DNA from 4 places in the Pseudoalteromonas marina genome. Region 3 is predicted to be linked to each of the others. Evidence: predicted binding sites of a transcription regulator. Region 3 holds the regulator's gene; each other region holds the start of a gene.
What was found. Region 3 encodes FliA, which starts transcription of late flagellar genes. Its sites were predicted from a motif close to CTAAAGNTNNNNNNNNNNNNGCCGATA; they were not measured.
Positions count from the first base shown of each region.

Region 1: a site for FliA is predicted at 1,441-1,467, ahead of PMAN_RS04915 (VC2046/SO_2500 family protein). Genes of this name have one in related genera too.
Region 2: a site for FliA is predicted at 1,392-1,418, ahead of PMAN_RS14275 (DUF5610 domain-containing protein). Genes of this name have one in related genera too.
Region 4: a site for FliA is predicted at 1,439-1,465, ahead of PMAN_RS12415 (DUF3530 family protein). Genes of this name have one in related genera too.

Region 1 is NZ_AHCB03000005.1:1,028,564-1,031,975, reverse strand. Features, by position in the region: gene PMAN_RS04925 (YchJ family protein) at 1-72, shown strand, start outside; gene PMAN_RS04920 (DUF6172 family protein) at 381-683, opposite strand; gene PMAN_RS04915 (VC2046/SO_2500 family protein) at 879-1,406, opposite strand; tRNA gene PMAN_RS04910 (tRNA-Tyr) at 1,519-1,603, shown strand; tRNA gene PMAN_RS04905 (tRNA-Tyr) at 1,653-1,737, shown strand; gene PMAN_RS04900 (M48 family metallopeptidase) at 2,312-2,998, opposite strand; gene PMAN_RS04895 (MHYT domain-containing protein) at 3,276-3,412, shown strand, end outside.
Region 2 is NZ_AHCB03000009.1:3,068-6,479, reverse strand. Features, by position in the region: gene PMAN_RS14285 (thiol:disulfide interchange protein DsbA/DsbL) at 1-127, shown strand, start outside; gene trmA (tRNA (uridine(54)-C5)-methyltransferase TrmA) at 188-1,285, opposite strand; gene PMAN_RS14275 (DUF5610 domain-containing protein) at 1,448-2,575, shown strand; gene murI (glutamate racemase) at 2,653-3,412, shown strand, end outside.
Region 3 is NZ_AHCB03000005.1:663,379-666,790, reverse strand. Features, by position in the region: gene PMAN_RS03150 (chemotaxis protein CheA) at 1-533, opposite strand, end outside; gene PMAN_RS03145 (protein phosphatase CheZ) at 549-1,316, opposite strand; gene cheY (chemotaxis response regulator CheY) at 1,335-1,718, opposite strand; gene PMAN_RS03135 (RNA polymerase sigma factor FliA) at 1,758-2,468, opposite strand; gene PMAN_RS03130 (MinD/ParA family ATP-binding protein) at 2,495-3,355, opposite strand; gene flhF (flagellar biosynthesis GTPase FlhF) at 3,348-3,412, opposite strand, start outside.
Region 4 is NZ_AHCB03000007.1:264,031-267,442, reverse strand. Features, by position in the region: gene djlA (co-chaperone DjlA) at 1-481, shown strand, start outside; gene PMAN_RS12415 (DUF3530 family protein) at 464-1,369, opposite strand; gene rluA (bifunctional tRNA pseudouridine(32) synthase/23S rRNA pseudouridine(746) synthase RluA) at 1,489-2,142, opposite strand; gene rapA (RNA polymerase-associated protein RapA) at 2,336-3,412, opposite strand, start outside.

The DNA of each region.
Region 1 (3,412 bases), 370 kb from region 3:
ATGAAAGTTGGCAGGAATGATGATTGCCCTTGTGGCAGCGCAAAAAAATACAAAAAATGCCATAGCGCGTAATCCCCTCTTTTTAAGTGAAGTACATTATTTACTTCACTCCGTTGCTAATTAAATACTCACATTTAATGCATGGCTTCGTAAATTTATTAAACACAACTCCCTTTATAACCTTTTAGATTTAGTACTAACTCTATTAATGAAGTGGTTAATATTGAGGGAAAAGGTAGCATTAATAACAATTTAACAGTTAAAGCCCTAAAACGATGAAAAACACTTTGAACTAGCTCAAAAGAAAAAAGCTTGAAGGTAATCTATAGGCATAAAAAATGGGCCAATGGCCCATTTAAATAATTTGATATGCACAAATATTACTCGTCGTTATCAAGGTCTAGCTGTTGACGCTGTGCAGGTTTTGCCAATATTTCTAAGTAAAAAGACATCAATTCTTGCTTTTCAATATCGCTAATACAGTTGCTGATTTCAGCTACATGAACCACTTGCGCATCTTCAACCGTTTTACCAAACTTACAGTCAAATGCCCAGTAATCTGCATCTTCTGGTAGAGTTTTGTTGCGCTCTCTTTTCAAATATTTTTTCACTTCATGCTTTGCAGCATCAACCATACGAGGGTATTTGATTTTCTCGTGATTTAGCGTGAATGTTTTCTTCATTACGTTCCTAATTACCTTGGTTTAATGATAACGGCATTCATGTCATACCATTTGTAGCCATTATAGCAATTGCATTTAATTTTTGGATGCTTTTTTTACATTAAATCAATTTTTAGTCAATTCGGATTTGGTGCAGTCGTAAAATTTAATCAGTGATGGGTAGTGTAACTAGACACTATTTGATGAAATCATAAATTATGCCATCGTCAAATGTAATGGTTCACGCTGATTTACGTCTGTTAGAACGTCATAAAAGCCTGCGACATCCATTTTTGGATTATCTATTTCTATTTCGTCTTTTTGTAAACGTCTTCGCACAGCAAGTTCACAATTATCTATAATGGGTAGGGGTATGTGGTTTACATCATCTCTAATCGAAAAGGGCTCAGGGTTTAAACACTGATTTAGCTTTATATCGGCCATGCCTTTATTCTCACCAACCAAAGACAAACGCTGTGCATTAAACTGCCCAATTAGCATATTAAATTCACTGGGTGCTAATGGCTGCTTTGGTCCTGCTCCTAATTGCTCTCTTAACTGCGCTTCTTGAGTTGTGTTTTCTTCAATTTCAGTTTTAGGTAAATGAAATTGACTAAAATCTAAAGCATCTTGTGAAAGCATTGCCAACAGCAATGAAAATTCACCACGGCGGTCTGCATGTACACTTTGGTTTAACCGAGTACTTAATTGCTGCTCTGTGATTAACAAATCATCGATTTGCATAGACTTTAGCCGATTGGAATGAGTAATGAATATTTATCGGCTTTATTTAAATTTTCTTTAGCTTTTTTCTTTACTTAAAGGCACATTTTGCTATTATCAGCGCCGTTGCATTGGAGGGGTTCCCGAGCGGCCAAAGGGATCAGACTGTAAATCTGACGGCTCAGCCTTCGCTGGTTCGAATCCAGCTCCCTCCACCACTTTTCTTACCGCTAAGTTAAGTGGGGCCAAATGTAACAAAAATAGTGTGGAGGGGTTCCCGAGCGGCCAAAGGGATCAGACTGTAAATCTGACGGCTCAGCCTTCGCTGGTTCGAATCCAGCTCCCTCCACCACTTCTTCTATATTCCTATATTCCTATATTCCTATATTCCTATATTCCTATATTCCTATATTCCTATATTCCTATATTCCTATATTCCTATATTCCTATATTCCTATATTCCTATATTCCTATATTCCTATATTCCTATATTCCTATATTCCTATATTCCTATATTCCTATATTCCTATATTCCTATATTCCTATATTCCTATATTCCTATATTCCTATATTCCTATATTCCTATATTCCTATATTCCTATATTCCTATATTCCTATATTCCTATATTCCTATATTCCTATATTCCTATATTCCTATATTCCTATATTCCTATATTCCTATATTCCTATATTCCTATATTCCTATATTCCTATATTCCTATATTCCTATATTCCTATATTCCTATATTCCTATATTCCTATATTCCTATATTCCTATATTCCTATATTCCTATATTCCTATATTCCTATATTCCTATATTCCTATATTCCTATATTCCTATATTCCTATATTCCTATATTCCTATATTCCTATATTCCTATATTCCTATATTCCTATATTCCTATATTCCTATATTCAAATTAGCTTAAAACACCCACTGTAAACTTGTTCCGTTTGCTTTTAGCCAATCTGATGCAATTTTATGATCAGGAAAGAATGCCTCTACTCTAGCCCAAAAGTGCTTACTGTGGTTTAAATGCTGCAAATGAGCAAGTTCATGCACTATTACATAATCAATCACGGCGTGAGGAGCCCCGATTAAGTGCAAGTTAAAAGTTAGCTCTCGCCTGCTGTTGCAACTCCCCCAACGGCGTTTATATATCGCAATACTTAACTTTTGAGGCAATTCTTCTTTCATTATTTTGCAATAATAGCTAATACGCATTTCAATATACGCCGCCAACTTCTCTTCTAAATACTGTTTAATCAAACTTTCGTATTTACCGTTGTGATTTTTTACTCTAGTAGAGTGTGTTACCAACAAAACATTATTGTGTTCTTGAATATCAGATAATGAACTTTCTAAAAAACTTAATTTAACCCACTCAGAAAACATCTTAATTTTATTATGGATAAGGGGATACTGCTTAGTATCGACTGCATTAAGCTGCTTTTTTAATTGTGCTTCAATCCAGGGTTGCTTTTCAAGTAACCAACTATCGATTTGTTTTTGGGCAACAAAATGGGGAGCATATACAGTAACACCTTGATCATGTACCTTTATAGCGACTGTTTTTCTTCGTTTACTTTTTTTTAGCTGGTAATCAAACACTACTTTTTTCTCATTAACCTAATTTTAAGTATTCACTACAAAAATTTATATGCTAATTTGATGTAACCCCATGTTGGTTATCATCTGTGTTATTCATATGATAGCAAAATATTTTTCTATCAGTTTGCATAAAATAAATATAAAAAATAATAACTTGAAAACTATACGTTAAAAAATTGAAACAAACTCATTTTTTATACCGCTCTAGTTAATTAAGTATTTATTTATATGATGAATATATTAAACTGGCTACCTAAAGACTAATTTTTGAGCCAATATGCTATCTGCATTTTTTATTACAGACCACGACCCTAGCCTAGTAGTTAACGGCGTTTACGACCCTCTTTTAGTATCTATATCTGTTTTAATAGCAATATTCGCTTCTTTTTTTACAACCCGATTGATTGATTTAGC
Region 2 (3,412 bases), on a different contig from region 3:
AGGTGCTCTTCGTGGTGTACCCACATTTATCGTAAACGGTAAGTATAAATTAAACTTAGGCCGTGAATCAGGTGTTACAGCTCCTGAAGATATCAGTAAATTAATTAATTACTTGGCAAGCAAGTAAAATAATACAAAAAAGCTCCTTTATAGGAGCTTTTTTATGACTGTAAATTTTTACTCACAGTTACTTTTTCTGCAAAAACACACCCGACTCTATGTGATGTGTATAAGGGAACTGATCAAATATCGCAAAGCGCTTAACGTTATGCGAACGCGTTAAATGATCTAAATCGCGTTCCAGTGTGTCAGGATTACACGATATATAAATTATGTTTTCGTAATTAGCCACTAAATCACAGGTTAACTCATCCATACCAGCGCGTGGCGGGTCGACTAATATGGTTTGGCAGTCATAGCTTTTTAGGTCAATACCGTCTAAACGAGAAAAAGTACGTTCGCCATTCATTGCTTGAGTAAACTCTTCGCTCGACATACGAATAATATCTAGGTTGTCTACATTGTTTTTGGCAATATTATATTGAGCAGAGTGAACAGACGATTTAGATATTTCAGTTGCGAGTACTTTATTAAAAGACCCCGCTAGCGCAATAGAAAAGTTACCATTACCGCAGTAAAGCTCTAGTAAATCATTTTTAAGTGGTTTACATAAATCTTGTGCCCACTCAAGCATACTTATATTTACTTTTGCATTAGGTTGCGTAAAGCTATTTTCTACTTGTTGGTAAATTAGTTCTTGGCCATTTACAGTTAATTGCTCTGTTACAAAGTCATCACCTAGCACTTCTTTCTGCTTACGTGCTCGGCCAATAAAATCTATTTTATATTTTTCACTCAGTTTTGCCTTTAGTGACTTAATTTCACGTAGCCATTCATCATCAAGCGGCTTGTGATAAAGCAAGCTCACTAAAATTTCACCACTGAGTGTAGACAGGTAATCTATTTGAAATAGCTTTCGGCGTAAAACCTCGCATGGTTTAAGGTTTTCAATCATCACCTGCATGATTTCACCAACAAGCGGTGCCGCAGGGTCAAACGTATCAACGCGTATTTTTTCTTTAGTTTGCTGATCAAACATTATATGAAACAGATCGTCTCCATCATGCCATACTCTAAATTCGGCACGTTGGCGGTAGTTAATTGGCTCCGAGCTAAATACTTCTAGCTGCTCCACACCAAAACGTTGAAACTGTGAAGTTATACGCTGTTCTTTTTCACTTAACTGCGCTTGGTACTGTGTGGTATCTATTTTAATAACTGCCATTCGCGTTACTACCTTATCTAAGATCTGTTTATCGGCGCTATTGTAGGGAGCGGTTCGCATTTGTCTAGTTTTGGCTAGAATAAATGATGTTTTTTTGCACGGTTTACTTTAGTTTTTTATGCCCTGGCCGATAATAAACTACGCACGCTCAGGAGACGATTCATGAAAATAGGCAACTATGGCTTTGTACCAAGCCAGAACATAAACAAATTCAACAACAAAGCTGATGTACAACAACCTACCATCGCGTCTCCGCAAGACAGCTATCAGCAACGAGGTAAAGAATTAGCTGCTAAAGTTTTAGGTGATAAAATGGCAGAGCAGCTTGGTTTGCCTGTTCAAGAAAAAAAAGCAGATAAGCCCCTTTTTGATTTTGAAGCAATTGTTAAAAATGTACTCGACTTTGTCACCGGCGCCGTTAATAAAGCAAAAGCTGATGGTGCCGATGACGATAAATTAAAAGGTATGCTAAGTGATGCCCGTAAGGGAGTGCAAATAGGTATTGATGACGCTGTTGATGAGTTAAAAGAATCCGGCGTTCTAAACGATGAAACCCAAGAGGGTATCAACAAATCAAAAGAAGGTATTTTTGATGGCCTTGATAAGTTTGAAGATAACTTGTTCAACCCAATGCCCGCTAGTGTGGGGGTAACTCAAGCACAATACGCAAGCTTAAGTAATAATGCTCAGTACAGTTTCACCACAGCAGAAGGTGATGAAGTAACAATAAGTTTTGCCGATGCGTTTAAATCTCAGTCTGCTAGTAGTTATCAGCGTGGTGAGGGAGGGGAGGCATTCGTAAGTGAATCATCACAATCGAGAGAACTTTCATTTTCAATGTCAGTTAACGGCGACCTTAATGATAAAGAGCAAGAAGCAATTAATGAGTTAATGGAAAACCTACAAAACGTAAGTAAGACCTTTTTTAGCGGCGATTTAGAGCAGGCATTTGAAGAGGCCCAAGAGCTTAGTTTAGGCAATGAACAACTTGTCGCATTTTCAATGGATTTACGCCAAACCAAAACAGTTGCTGCAATAAAGGGTTACGAAGAAAATAAACCGGCTCCAGAAAAAGTAATTGCAGATAAAGTAGCGCCTTTTAATGATGACCTCCGAGAGGCATTTTCTAAAGCAACCGAGCTAGGTATTCAAAATCAATTATCAGGTATTATGCAGTGGCTTAATGAAGATCAAAGTGAGATCGATAAACTGGTTGATTACACAAAAGCTATGTTTGAAAACCTTAATAAGTTAAATAGCGCGACAAAGCAAACAGCAGAGGAAGTTTAACCTCAACATTAAACTACTTTCTTTTGCAAAAATCACATGGCAAACTGCCGTTCTAATCTAATAATAGGAACGGTCGTTTGTCAGCGCATATAATGGTTTTTGATTCAGGGATTGGTGGCACAACAGTACTTGATCATATAAAGCAACGTATCCCGAATGCTCAATATAGCTATTTTATGGATAATGCTTTCTTACCTTATGGAGCTCAAACACAACAAACAATTATTAATCGTTTGTGTTCGCTCATTCATTTCATTAAGTCAAACAAGCTAAACGTCGATTTAATTGTAATAGCATGCAACACGGCATCCACATCGGCATTAAGTGCTGTACGCAAAATTACAGATATACCCATAGTTGGTGTTGTACCAGCAATCAAGCCCGCCGCAGAATTAACACGTTCAAATCATATTGCTTTACTGGCAACACCTGCCACAATAGTGAGCTCATATACAAAAAAGTTAATAGCGCAGCACGCTAGTAATGTAACTGTTAACTTATATAGCAGTGTTGAGTTGGTAAACCTTGCTGAATTACTTTTCTTTAATGGCTATTTAGATACAAATAAATTACATGCTGTACTTGAAGGCTTGAGTATTGAAAAGCAAACGGATGTGCTTGTATTGGGGTGTACTCACTTTCCGATACTTACAAAGCAGATTAGTGAGCACTTTAAAAACAGCATTCAGCTGGTGGATTCCGGTGCAGCAATAGCAAATAGAGTTATTTATCTACTAACCGAGTCAGGTTTATTAGCACAAAATATACCTGGCATAAAAAAGCCGTTGCAATACTATGCAACGGCTAATGTGATCAGCGATAAACTTGCGGTTAAGC
Region 3 (3,412 bases):
GTTCCACCGCTAAATAGCTCGTCAAATGCAAACGGATCTTCTTCATCAGTTCCTGAGGCTTCCTCGGCAACTGGGGCATCAATAACCTCGGCTTGAGGTTCTTCAGTTGAATCAACGGGTGAGTCACCAGCAAGCTCTTCTTCTGTTGGAGGTAAACCTAGTTTATGAAGGGTTTCAAGAAGTTCGGGATCAGCGGGTTCTGGTTTGTCACGATTTTGAATGGTGGCAAACATCTCGTTAATCGTATCGAGAGCTTGTAAAATTACGTCCATCAATTCCGAATTAACCGTTCGTACGCCTTGCCTAAGCAGGTCGAACACATTCTCTGCGCCATGACATGCGTCAACGAGCTCGGTCATAGCTAAAAACCCAGCACCACCTTTTACAGTGTGAAACCCTCTAAATATGGCATTGAGTAATTCGGTGTCCTCTGGATTGTTTTCCAGCTCAACTAACTGTTCAGATAAAAGCTCTAGGATTTCTCCTGCCTCTACAAGAAAGTCTTGTAAAATATCTTCATCGACTTCAAACATGCAGTTACTCTCCTCTTAGAAGCCCAAACTTGATAAAAGATCATCGACTTCATCTTGATCAGATACAACATCATTACGTGATTCTTTATCAATAATAGGGCCTTCTGGACCTGCTAAAGTTTGTTCGTCTAATGGTTCATTTGTTTTTTGTTGTTCTATTTTTTCGGCTTTGCTTTCGCTTTGATCAGCGAAGGCTGTCAAAAGATGAATTAAGCTTTCTTCAACTTCTCTAACAAGCTCAATAACTCGGCGAATAACTTGGCCGGTTAAATCTTGATAGTCTTGTGCCATAAGTACATTAGTCATCAAACTTTGCAGCTCATCGGTTTTATGATGAGAATTGTTCATAAACTTATCAATGCTGTGGCATAACGATTTAAACTCCCCTAACTCAATCTCTCGATTCATTAGGCGATCCCATGTCGGTTTGATATGAGATATTTCATCTGCCAACTGTTGAGCAATTGGTAGGCTAGCCTCAACTGCATCCATTGTTTTATTCGCGGCATTTTCTGTCATTTCTATAACATAATTGAGCCGTTTTTTTGCATCTGGAATAGCATCGGTAGTTAAGTCAGATAAGCGAGTGTCTAGCTCAAAGCTTTTTAAAGCTTCATGCAATTGACGGGTTAACTTTCCAACCTCAGCAAATATTTCAGATTGCTCCTTAGAAGCGGTATCTAAAATTAACTGATTGGCTTTGTCTTGCTCACCGTTTTCAAGAAAAACAACGAGCTGACGAGCTTGTTCTAAAGTTATTTGAGGCGCAGCAAGTGCTGACATAAGCCTCTCCCCCTATCATTAGCCTAAACGTTCAAATACTTTTTCTAATTTAGTTTTGAGTGTTCCAGCAGTAAATGGCTTAACGATATAACCATTAACACCTGCCTGAGCTGCCGCTATAATTTGTTCTTTTTTAGCTTCAGCCGTTACCATCAATACTGGAATGTGTTTAAGCTTATCATCCGCACGTATTGCTCTAAGTAGGTCTATACCCTGCATTCCTGGCATATTCCAATCGGTAACAACAAAATCAAATACTTGATTTTGTAGCATTGGCAAAGCGGTTGACCCATCGTCTGCTTCTTGAACATTAGTGAAACCTAAGTCACGCAACAGATTTTTAATAATACGTCTCATTGTTGAAAAATCGTCAACAACCAGAATTTTCATGTTTTTATCCAAAACATCCCCCAGTGAGGTCTTAACCTTGTTTACTTACTACTAATTTATCCAGTCATTGATTTTAGCTTTAAGCTTAATCATCGCCTGACCATGTATTTGACTTACACGCGATTCACTTACATCGAGTATATGCCCTATTTCTTTTAAATTCATTTCATCGTTATAGTACAAAGACAGCACCATTGCATCACGTTCTGGTAAAGATTTTATTGCACCTAATAAAGACTCGTTAAACCGCTCATTTTTAACATTATTAAACGGTTTGTCTAGCGCTAAATCTTGGCCCACTGGACTGATGGCATCTTCATCAACACCAAGGTCTTCAATACCGAGTACTTTACTTGCATTTACATCGTTTAAGATATGATGGTACTCATTTAACGAAATTTCAAGTTTTTCAGCAACTTCTATATCTGTTGGCTCACGGTTTAAGCTTTTTTCTAAAAAAGCAATTGTTTCGGCCACCAAACGGCTTTTACGATGTACTGAACGGGGTGCCCAATCGCCACGTCGCATCTCGTCAAGCATTGCCCCACGAATACGAATCCCCGCAAAAGTTTCAAAGCTAGCCCCTTTGGTTGCATCAAAACTTTTAGATGCTTCAATCAGACCTATCATTCCTGATTGTATTAAATCGTCCAGCTGCACGCTGGCTGGTAAACGCGCTATAAGATGACATGCCACTTTTTTGACAAGTGATGCATGTTTTTCAACAATCACATTTAAATTTTGTGCTGATTGATATCCCATAACTTTATTCACCAATGTTGTCATAATTAGCCGTTTACTAGTTTCTCTATGAAAAACTCCAGATGACCTGATGGTTGATTAGGTATTGGCCATTTAACTGCTTTTGTTGCTAACGCTTGAAACGCAAGTGCCGCAGGCGAATTTGGAAAAAGCTCTACAATAACTTTTTGGCGACGCGTTGCTTTGCGCATATTTTCGTCGTAGGGAACCGTTGCAACCAGGTCCATTGATACATCTAAAAAGCGATCGGTCACTTTGGAAAGTTTAGCAAATAACTCTTGCCCTTCACGCATACTGCGGACCATATTTGCAACAATTTTAAATTTGTATACGCCATGCTCGCGACTCAACACTTTAATTAGCGCGTAAGCATCTGTAATCGATGTGGGCTCGTCGCATACAACAACCATGACGTCTTGTGCCGCGCGAGAAAAGCTCAGCACCATGTCTGAAATACCTGCGGCTGTATCGACAATTAAAATATCAAATTCTGTATTTAATTCACTAAAAGCCCGTATAAGTCCCGCGTGCTCTGAAGGCGACAATTCAACCATGCTTTGAGAGCCTGACGTTGCGGGTACAATCTTTATACCTGCGGGGCCTTCAACTAAAATTTCATCAAGTTCACATTCACCAGATAAAACATGTGATAAGTTACGTTCAACACGTAGCCCTAGCATAACGTCACAGTTTGCTAAGCCTAAATCGGCATCAAGAACCAACACTCTGTTACCTTGCTGGCCTAATGCAATTGCAGTATTCAGAGAAACATTTGTTTTTCCTACTCCACCTTTACCGCCAGTGACAGCGATAACTTTTACGCCGTTGTTATTGTTTTGACTCATTTTGCGCAGGCCACTTGCTTGATCTAATACTGTGTTAATCATACATCCCTACTGTGCTTGGCGCCACTGCTTGGTGCCTTGAATGTTGTGCTTTTGCTC
Region 4 (3,412 bases), on a different contig from region 3:
ACGCTTTGCTAAGCGTCATGACTTACTGCAATTATTTTTAGAAATACAAATTCAAATGGCGTTTTCTGATGGCATTTTAGCTGAGCGAGAAAAGCAGTTATTAAGTGAAGTAAGCAAGCAGTTAGGTATTTCTAAAACTCATTTTGCGTTTGTACTTAAACGCTATCAAGCTGAATTTAACTTTAGAAAACAGCAACAGCGTTACCAACAGCAGCAAGGGCAAAGTAGCAGTTATAAAGAAGGCTCAGGGCACCATGTACCCCCCAACAATAATATGAATCGTGCGCAAGCGCTTGGGCTTTTAGGACTTAACGATGGGGCAACCGAGCGGGAAGTAAAAGTAGCGTACCGAAAGTTAATGGCGCAACATCACCCTGATAAATTAGTATCGCAAGGTTTACCAAAACATATGATGGAATTGGCGGTTAAAAAAAGCCAAGACATTCAAGCAGCCTATGAGTATTTAAAAAAGGCGGCGTAAAAAGCCGTCTATTTCTTTTGTTAGCCGAGCATGTTGTTGAGGTTGATCACGAAGCCCAAATAACTGGCGCTGGCGGTAGTCAAACTTAGCGTTTCGGTTAACCCAGCGCTGGCGATTTTTTAAGTTAATTAAAATATCACGGTTGTCGCTGGCGTAATAAATATCTAAAAATGCAGGCGTAACAAGAGACGTTGTTTGGCTTAAGCTTTTATTGCGCTTTGCATTGGGCAGATAGCTACTTACACTAATAAACGCATCAATACGCTCCTGTGGAAAGTCTGCATAGTACTCAGTTAAAACCCCTGCGCTGGTGCCTTGCGCAATTACAACGATATTAGTGGGTTCTTGCATCGCGGTTTGGTAAAGCGCTTTGTAGCGAGCAAGTAAATTTAGTTTGTAGTTATCGAGTATTTCGTCGCTGATGGTTTCAATGGCATCCACATGATGAGGCGCTTCATTTTTACTTGAAGCATCAGGCTGCTCTGATTCACTGTTGGCTTGACTCTCTGTTTCAGTGGCGGCACTTGGTGCTGTTTCTGCAGCAGGCTCAGCTATTTTACTCGCTTGCCAATCAATATCAGGGGTGGTCATCGCATAGGTGGTGTAGCCTAAATTGTTAAGCTCTTTGCGTAAGTAACTCATTCCAGCATTGTTGGTAGGGGTTGATTGCCAATCGGGAATAAGTAATACAATCCCTCTAAAATCAGCGCTCATGTATTCACTACGTAAACTTAAAAATTCAGTTTCACCTGCTAGCATTGTTTTTACTTCGTCGGTAGGTAAAAGGCGTTTAATATCGCTATTTTCAATACTTGATAAAGAAGGCGGGGCAATATGTTCTGCAGCCGTTGTACAGAGTGCTAAAAGGGCTACACAGCTAAATGCCATGTAACACAGAACCTTTTTAAATAATTGCAAAAACACCATAACACGCTCAACCAGTCGTCATTAGTTAGGTATCGGCATGCTTGTTTAAAAGTTTAATTTTTCCTAAGTAATTGAGCCCATTAAAACTCGGGCTCTGCTTCAAAGGTCATTACTTGTTCGGTTACCGGGTGTTTTAGTTGCAACATTTGTGCATGGAGTTGTAAACGCGGTGCGGCTGCAAGCGCCTCTTTATGAGCATAGAGTCGGTCACCTAAAATAGGGTGGCCAAGGCTTAGCATGTGTACGCGCAATTGATGTGAACGCCCCGTAATTGGAGTGAGCTCTACGCGTGTGGCGTTTTCTTCTCGTTCAAGTACTTTGAAATGAGTGAGTGATGGCTTGCCATTTTCATGATCTACCATTTGCTTTGGGCGATTAGGCCAGTCGCAAATAAGAGGTAAATCAACCGAGCCATTGTTTTGTTCAAGCTTACCAAAAACGCGAGCTATATAACGCTTAGCGGTTTCGCGATCTTGAAATTGCATGCTTAAATGTCGGTGTGCAGCTTTATTCATAGCAAGGCAGAGTATGCCAGACGTTGCCATATCAAGACGATGAACAATTCGTGCGGTTGGAAACACGCGATTAACGCGGTTAATTAAGCTGTCGGCATGCTTAGGATCTTTACCCGGTACGGTCAATAATTCGCTGGGTTTATTAACAATGAGCAAGTCGTCGTCTTGAAAAAGTATGGTTAAATACGGGTTCATTGGGGGATTGTAATTAACTAACACGGCCGACCTTAATGATTTTGAAGGACGCTATTTTAGGGTAGCAAGGGCAAAGGCTCAAGGAAAACATTGATAGCCTGTACGAAGGCTTCTAATTTATATACTTTTTTGAATATAAAAAAGCGCGGTATAAATACCACGCTTTACTTAGCTGCTGTTGTTTGCAATTTTTACTAACAACTAAAAGCTCAAAACCTTAGTGAGAAACCACGATTAAGCGAATTGCATCTAGTTGTAACTGCGCCTTTTCAATGTGTGCAGTTAGCTCGGTGCGTTGCTTATCGTAAAAGGTAATTTCTTCTTGGCGAATATTAGGGTTAATTTGCTTAAGCGCGCTTAATCGCTCTTGCTCTTCGCTAAGAGACGTTTGCATTTTAGCTAGCGACTGTGAACGAATAACCTCGAGTTTTTCTTGTGCCATGTCTTTTGCAGTTGTGATCATAGGGTGAATTGCGCTTTGTAGCGCACCCGCGAGTTTACTTGCTGTTTGACGACCAACGGCTGAAAGCTGTTGGTTAAACCCGTCAAATGCGACGTTTTCGCCTAAGTTATTACTGGCTTTATCAAGCAATATACGAATAGGCGTTGGCGGTAAAAAGCGACCCACTTGTAATGCTTTAGGCGCCATTGCTTCGGCTACAAAAATTAGCTCAACAAAAAAGGTGCCCGCAGGGAGTTTTTTGTTTTTGAGTAAAGCAACCGATGCGCTACCAAAGTCATCATCACAAATCATATCCATCGTGCCTTGCACCATTGGATGATCCCAACTGATAAAATGTACATCTTCTTGTGAAAGTGCAGTATCACGGTCAAAGGTCACTGTCATGCCGTCATCTTTAAGCGATGGAAATGACGCACTTAACATATGCTCTGTAGGCTTTAATATAATTGTATTTTCGCCTTTGTCTTCTTGGCTTACACCAAAGGTGTCGAACACGTTAATCATGTAGCTGGGCAGCTCAAACTGGTTGTCGAGCTTTTCAATATCAGCAACTAATGAGTCGGCGGCGCCTTGTCCCGATGAGTGCAGTTCTAATAAACGATCTCGTCCACTTTCCATTTTTTTACGTAGCACAGTATTTTGCTGAGCTACTTGCTCAAGGAGTGGGTCAAGTTCGTCTTCATCACAGTTATGGGCTGAAATAAACTCGAGTAAGTCATCACGAAATTCTTTATACAATAGCTGGCCAGTCGTTGATGTGGTTTCAAACGCATCAAGGCCTTCGTTGTACCAACGTAGTAACACTTCTTGTGCCGTGTTTTCAAAGTATGG